Linked DNA regions of Celeribacter indicus. The protein of the gene in region 1 interacts with the protein of each later gene in a pairwise test. Links are inferred from orthologs where the notes say so. Each region holds a gene or a part of one and is shown in the gene's direction. Other genes may lie near its edges.

The links.
Region 2: the proteins of sfsA (region 1) and P73_RS11660 interact in binary tests that used the Escherichia coli proteins (3 or more experiments, as listed by UniProt). The link is inferred for Celeribacter indicus from one-to-one orthologs.

What each region holds. Positions count from the first base shown.
Region 1 is NZ_CP004393.1:559,357-562,653, forward strand. The notes cover bases 150-3,132. They hold sfsA (DNA/RNA nuclease SfsA), read left to right. Parts: upstream 150-1,286; coding sequence 1,287-1,979; downstream 1,980-3,132. Other genes in these bases: P73_RS02800 (GNAT family N-acetyltransferase), read right to left, coding at 150-519; P73_RS02805 (competence/damage-inducible protein A), read right to left, coding at 512-1,240; map (type I methionyl aminopeptidase), read left to right, coding at 2,046-2,861; P73_RS02820 (HAD family hydrolase), read right to left, coding at 2,944-3,132. Outside these bases: more of P73_RS02800, read right to left, coding at 1-149; more of P73_RS02820, read right to left, coding at 3,133-3,297. UniProt on the Escherichia coli protein: Binds to DNA non-specifically. Could be a regulatory factor involved in maltose metabolism.
Region 2 is NZ_CP004393.1:2,312,782-2,316,094, forward strand. The notes cover bases 100-3,098. They hold P73_RS11660 (glutamate-5-semialdehyde dehydrogenase), read left to right. Parts: upstream 100-964; coding sequence 965-2,233; downstream 2,234-3,098. Other genes in these bases: proB (glutamate 5-kinase), read left to right, coding at 100-968; P73_RS11665 (histidine phosphotransferase family protein), read right to left, coding at 2,261-2,860; P73_RS11670 (DUF3553 domain-containing protein), read left to right, coding at 2,905-3,084. Also shown: more of proB, read left to right, coding at 1-99; olsB (L-ornithine N(alpha)-acyltransferase), read left to right, coding at 3,235-3,313. UniProt on the Escherichia coli protein: Catalyzes the NADPH-dependent reduction of L-glutamate 5-phosphate into L-glutamate 5-semialdehyde and phosphate. The product spontaneously undergoes cyclization to form 1-pyrroline-5-carboxylate.

The sequences.
Region 1 (3,297 bases):
GACCACGGCGATGTGCTGTGCGACGGCGACGAAGGCCGCGCCGCACGGCCGCTCCTCATGCCGGGCGAGCAGGGCCGTCTTCGGTCCCTCCACCCGCTCCATCACGCCGAGCCGAGCCGCGTCGATGCCACCGGCCTCCCAGATTTCCCGCTGGACCGCGATTGGCGGCCAGCAGGCGAAACCGGCCTCGGGATCGGCGTCGGGCAGGATGGCAAGATCGGCGGCAAGGCAGAGGGAGGGGTCGCCTATGCGATAGCCGCGTCGCTCAAGCACCCGGTCGAAAGCGTCCTGCCCCTGCCGGACCTGGAACAGCGGTGTTCGTCCGGCGGCGGCAAAGCGGCTCTCGATCCTGTCGAGGTCCGTTTCGGAGAATACCCCCTCCAGTGTCGCGGCGGAGACACGGCGGCCGCCACCGGCCCCGTCGCGCCAGATGAAGGGGCCGCATGGCGCCTGTCGGGCAGAGGGCCATGTCGCCTCGAAGGCGGCGAAATGGCGCGTGGCGCCGATCTGCTCAGACATCGGCCGGGAAGAGACCGGCAAGCTCTATGAGAGCCGCTTCGACCTGGGTTCCGTCCTGTCCACGGATCACGACATTCGTGCCGTAGGCGCCATTGTCCTGGAAGGGATAGGAGCCCATGGACAGCTCGGGATATTTCTCGGCAAGCGTCTTGAGCGGTGTGGCGACCGAACTTTCCGGCCGGTCGATGCGATAGCTTTGCGACAGGAGCGGCTGGCCGCCCGTAAGCGTCGGCAGGAGCGAGGCGACCATCGCCTCGAAGATCGCCGGCACGCCCGCCATGACATGAACGTTCTCGAGCGAGAAGCCCGGTGCAATGGAGATGGGATTGTCGATGAGCGCCGCCCCGTCGGGAATGCGCGCCATGCGCATCCGCGCCTCGTTCGCTTCGACTCCGCGCCGCTGGAAATGGGCCTCGAGTAGGGCGCGCGCATCGTCGCGGATGCCGATCGCGCGGCCGAAGGCCTCCGCGATGCAATCGGCGGTGATGTCGTCATGGGTGGGCCCGATGCCGCCGGAGGTGAAGACATGATCATAGGCCGCCGACAGCGCGCGCACGGCGGAGACGATGGCCACCCGGTCGTCGCAGACGAACCGCGCCTCCCTGAGGTCGATCCCGATCCGCGTGAGCTCACCCGCGAGATGGTGCATGTTCACATCGCGCGTGCGGCCGGACAGGATCTCGTCCCCGATGATGAGGATCGCGGCGGTCGGATTGGGCATGGGGGCCTCCTTGAGTGGGCTTCCCTTTCGGTATAGTCCTCGCCACATGCGCTTTCAAACCCCGTTGATCCCCGCGGTTCTCCTGCGTCGCTATAAAAGGTTCCTCGCGGATATCCGTCTTCCCGACGGGCGCGAGGTGACGGCGCATTGTCCCAATCCCGGCTCGATGATCGGCCTTTCGGAGCCGGGTCTGCCTGTCTGGGTCGAACCGAACGACGATTCGCGCAGGAAGCTCCGATACGGGCTGCGGATCGTCGAACTGGGCGCGGCGCGGGTCGTCGTCGACACCGGTGTCGCCAACCGCGTCGTGGCGGAGGCCCTGATCGCGGGGCGGATTCCGGGGCTTGCCGGCGAAATCCGCGCCGAAGTGCGCTATGGCGAAAGATCGCGTGCCGATTTCCTCGTGACCGCAGGAGGCCGCCGGACCTGGGTCGAGGTGAAATCCGTCACCCTGTCGCGCGAGGCGGGGCTCGCCGAATTCCCGGATGCGAAGACCGCGCGCGGGGCGCGGCATCTGGGCGAGCTTGCCGCGCGCGTGGCCGAGGGGGATCGCGCGGTCATGCTCTATCTCGTCTGCCGCGACGATTGCGACCGCTTCGCCCCCGCTTCCGACATCGACCCCGTCTATGCCGCGGCCGCACGGGCCGCGCGGGGCGCGGGCGTCGAAACCATGGTCTTCGCGAGCACCATCACACCGGAGCAGGTGAGTTTCGACACGCGCCCTTTGCGACAGTTGTAGCCCGTCGCCACTGGCCTCCCGCGCCTGAAGCGCTTATATCGGGCGGGTAAGCTATGGAGTGGACCCTTGGACGAGACGCATCGCGGCCGCATCACCAAAGACGGAATTCGCATCTATGAGGACGCCGATTTTGCCGGCATGCGGGCCGCGGGTCGGGTCGCCGCGCAGATCCTCGACGAGGTCGCGCCCCTGGTCGTGCCCGGCGTGGAGACCGCGGAGCTCGATGCCTTCATCGAGAGGCGCGTGACCGAGCTCGGCGCCACCTCCGCCACGATCGGCTACAAGGGCTACCGGCATGCCTCCTGCATTTCCGTGAACCATGTCGTCTGCCACGGCATTCCCGGCGGCAAGAAGCTGAAGGATGGCGATATCCTCAATATCGACGTGACGGTGATCCTGGACGGCTGGTTCGGGGACACTTCGCGCATGTATGTCGCGGGCAAGCTGAGCCGGAAGGCCGAGCGGCTGCTACAGGTGACCCATGACAGCCTGATGATCGGGATCGACATGGTGAAGCCGGGAAACACGTTCGGCGATATCGGCCATGCGATCCAGACCTATGTTGAGGCGCAGCGCATGTCGGTGGTGCGCGATTTCTGCGGCCACGGGCTCGGCCGGGTGTTCCACGCGCCGCCGAACGTGCTCCACTACGGGAGGGAGGGCACGGGGCCGGTGCTCGAGGAAGGCATGTTCTTCACCATCGAGCCGATGGTGAACCTTGGCCGGCCGGAGACGAAGGTGCTGGCCGACGACTGGACCGCGGTCACCCGCGACAAGTCGCTTTCGGCGCAGTTCGAGCATTCGATCGGCGTCACCGCGACGGGCTGCGAGATCTTCACGCTCTCCCCGGCGGGCAGGTTCCATCCGACCTGGGGCGCCTGATTTTCCTTCCGATCCTGTTTGAAAAGGCCGCCTCCGGGCGGCCTTTCTGAGTATTTGGAGCAGCAAAAAGCCCGCCGGAGGCTCAGAGGCCGAGGCGCGCCGGAAGGTGCGACATGTCGTCCAGATGTTCGGCACCTTCCGCCACGAGCCGCGCCCCGTCGCCATGCGGGTCGAACCCGAAACAGCGCATTCCCGCGAGGCGCGCGGCGATGCAGCCCGAGGGGCTGTCGTCGACCACGGCGCAGTCCTCCGGCGCGACGCCCATCTGTTCGGCGGCGATGAGGAACAGGCCGGGATCGGGTTTCGCGACGCCATGGGTATGGGCGGAATGGATGCGCCCCTCGAGCCGGGCATGGAAGGCCGGATGACCGCCGAGCGTGACCGCCATCTTCTCCATCGGGCCGTTCGAGCCGACGCAATAGGGAATGCCCGCCGC
Region 2 (3,313 bases), 1.8 Mb from region 1 along the record:
CGAAGGTGATCCTCGTCTCCTCCGGCTCCATCGCGCTCGGGCGCGGCATCCTGGGCCTTCCGCCGGGGGAATTGCCGCTCGAACAGTCGCAGGCTTCGGCCTCCGTCGGGCAGATCCGGCTGGCGCGCGCCTATCAGGAGGCGCTGGAGCCGCACGGGATCACCACGGCGCAGGTGCTGCTGACGCTCGAGGACACGGCGGACCGGCGGCGCTATCTCAATTCGCGGGCCACGCTCGACGCGCTTCTGGCACTCGGCGTGGTGCCGATCGTGAACGAGAACGACACGGTGGCCACGGACGAGATCCGCTATGGCGACAACGACCGGCTGGCGGCGCAGATCGCGGTGACGGTGGGGGCGGACCGGCTCGTGCTCCTGTCCGATGTGGACGGGCTCTACACCGCCAATCCGGCGGTCGATCCGCAGGCCCGCCACCTGCCGGTGGTCGACCATGTCACCCCCGCGATCGAGGCGATGGCGGGCGAGCCGGTCTCCGGCGTCTCCAAGGGCGGGATGAAGACGAAGATCATGGCCGCGAAGACCGCCATCGGCGGCGGCTGCGCGATGGCGATCACCCAGGGTGCGGTGGACCGCCCGCTTCGGGCGCTCGAGAACGGTGCGCGGGCGACGTGGTTCCTCGCCCACGAGGATCCCGACCGGGCGCGCAAGCGCTGGATCGGGGCGATGAAGCCGAAGGGCGAGGTGCATCTCGACGCGGGGGCCGTGCGCGCGCTCGGCCAGGGGCGGTCGCTGTTGCCGGTCGGCGTGACGGAGGTGGTCGGCCATTTCGGCCGCGGCGAACCGGTCGTGATACTCGGACCCGACGGTGTGCGCATCGGGCTCGGGCTGTCGCGCTACACCTCGGAGGAGGCGGAAGCGATCAAGGGCGCGCATTCCGAAGACATACAGGCGATCCTCGGCTATCCGGGCCGGGCCGCCTTGATACACAGGGACGATCTGGTGCTATGACGGGTGATATCGACGTGAAGGAACTCATGGCCGGGCTCGGACAAAAGGCGAAGGCGGCGAGCGCGGAGCTTGCCAGCGCGCCTGCCGAACAGAAGGATGCCGCGCTTCTGGCGGCGGCGGATGCGCTCTGGTCGCGGCGGGAGGAGATCATCGCGGCCAATGAGAAGGATCTCGCCTTCGGGCGCGAAAAGGGCCTGACGGAGGCGATGATGGACAGGCTCACGCTCGACGAGTCGCGCATCCGCGGCATCATGGACGGGCTGCGCGCCATCGCGGCGCAGAAGGATCCGGTGGGCGAGGTGATCGCGGAATGGGACCGTCCGAACGGGCTGCATATCCGGCGCGTGCGCACGCCGCTGGGTGTGATCGGCGTGATCTATGAAAGCCGTCCGAATGTGACGGCGGATGCCGGCGCGCTGTGCCTGAAGGCCGGGAATGCGGTGATCCTGCGCGGCGGGTCGGAGAGTTTCCACAGTTCCGGCGCGATCCACGCCTGTCTCCTGGAAGGACTGCGCAAGGCCGGGCTGCCGGAGGACGCGATCCAGCGCGTGCCGACGCGCGACCGTGCGGCGGTTCAGGAGATGCTGCGCGCGGTCGAGTATATCGACGTGATCGTGCCGCGTGGCGGCAAGGGGCTCGTGGGGCTGGTGCAGCGCGAGGCGCGGGTGCCGGTATTTGCCCATCTCGAGGGGATCGTTCATATCTTCGTCGATGCCTCCGCCGATCCGGAAAAGGCGATGCGCGTGGTGGTGAACGCGAAGACGCGGCGCACCGGGATCTGCGGCGCGGCGGAATGCCTGCTGATCCATCGTGACATCGCCGACACGCTGGGGCGCGACCTGATCGCGGCGCTGGTGGACAAGGGCATCGAGGTGCGCGGCGATGCGGCGGTGCAGGCGCTGGACGGGGCGGTGACGCCCGCGACCGAGGAGGACTGGGGGCGCGAATATCTCGACGCGGTCATCGCCGCGAAGGTGGTCGATGACGTGGACGCGGCGATCGCCCATATCCGGCGCTATTCCTCGAGCCACACGGATTGCATCATTTCGGAAACCCCCGAGAACGTCGACAGGTTCTTTTCCCGCCTCGACAGCGCGATCCTGATGCACAATTCCTCCACCCAGTTCGCCGATGGCGGCGAATTCGGCATGGGGGCGGAGATCGGCATCGCCACGGGCAAGATGCACGCCCGCGGACCGGTGGGGGCCGAACAGCTCACGAGCTTCAAGTATCTCGTGACCTCCGAGGGCGCGACGCGATCCTGAGGCGGAGCGGCGCGCGGGCGGGACGGCTCAGGCCGTCAGCGTGAGCTGTCCTTCGCCCGTCGCATGGCCGATGCGCCGCCCGAGGGCGGCCGCCTGCATCGGGGCGAGCAGGAACTGGACCTCGGACGGGCGCAGGCCCTCCGCCGGGGACAGGGCGTCGAGCCGGGCCCAGAGATCGGGCGCGGGGGCAAGCCGCTCGGCCTGGGCGCACACGCTCCATTGCCCTCCGGTCCGTCCGATCCGGATTTCGCCGCCGCGGGGCAGGGCGGTCTCCACGCACATCGTCATCAGGCAGGCGAGCTTCACTTCTTCGCGCGGCATGTCCTCCGGCACCTCCCAGCGATATGTGAGGCGCGGGGTGGCGATCCCCTTGAAAACGCCGGCCATCTCCCTGCGCGAGGTCATCTGTCCGGGAGAGGCCATGCCGAAGGCGATGCGAAAGAATCGCACGCGGGCATTTGCATTCTCCACGCTTTCGGAGATAAGGCTGATTTCGGGACCGGCGGCGGCGCCGGACATCGCGAGCAGTTCCACCCCGTTCGAGATCGCGCCCACCGGGCTGATCAGGTCGTGGCAGATGCGGGAGCCGATCATGGCGGCGATGTCGCGGGCAAGTGTGTCAGTCATTTTGTCTCCTCGTTCGGGGATGACCTGGGAAAGGCGGGATGGCCATGGACGATCTCAACGCGATGCTGGAGCCGGGGCAGATGGTCCGCCATCCGACCCAAAGCGACTGGGGCCTCGGGCAGGTGCAGTCCAATATCGGCGGCAAGATCACCGTGATGTTCCAGCATGCCGGCAAGGTCGTGCTCGACAGCCGTCGGGTGGCGCTCCTTCCTGTGTTCGGGTGAGGCACGAAACCCCTTTTCGCCTCATGGTCGCTGAGCCGTGATGTCAGATCAACCTTGACGCGAGGCGGCGCTGCGCTTTTCCCATTTTGTTGCATCAAGATCAACAAAACCTTAAAACCCGTCCACCGATGAGAAAGGACCGGCGCGAGAATGAGTTTGGAGCAGCCGCGATTTCGATTGAAATTCGCCGAGACCGAGGCGGAGCTGCGGGCGGCGCAACGTCTGCGCT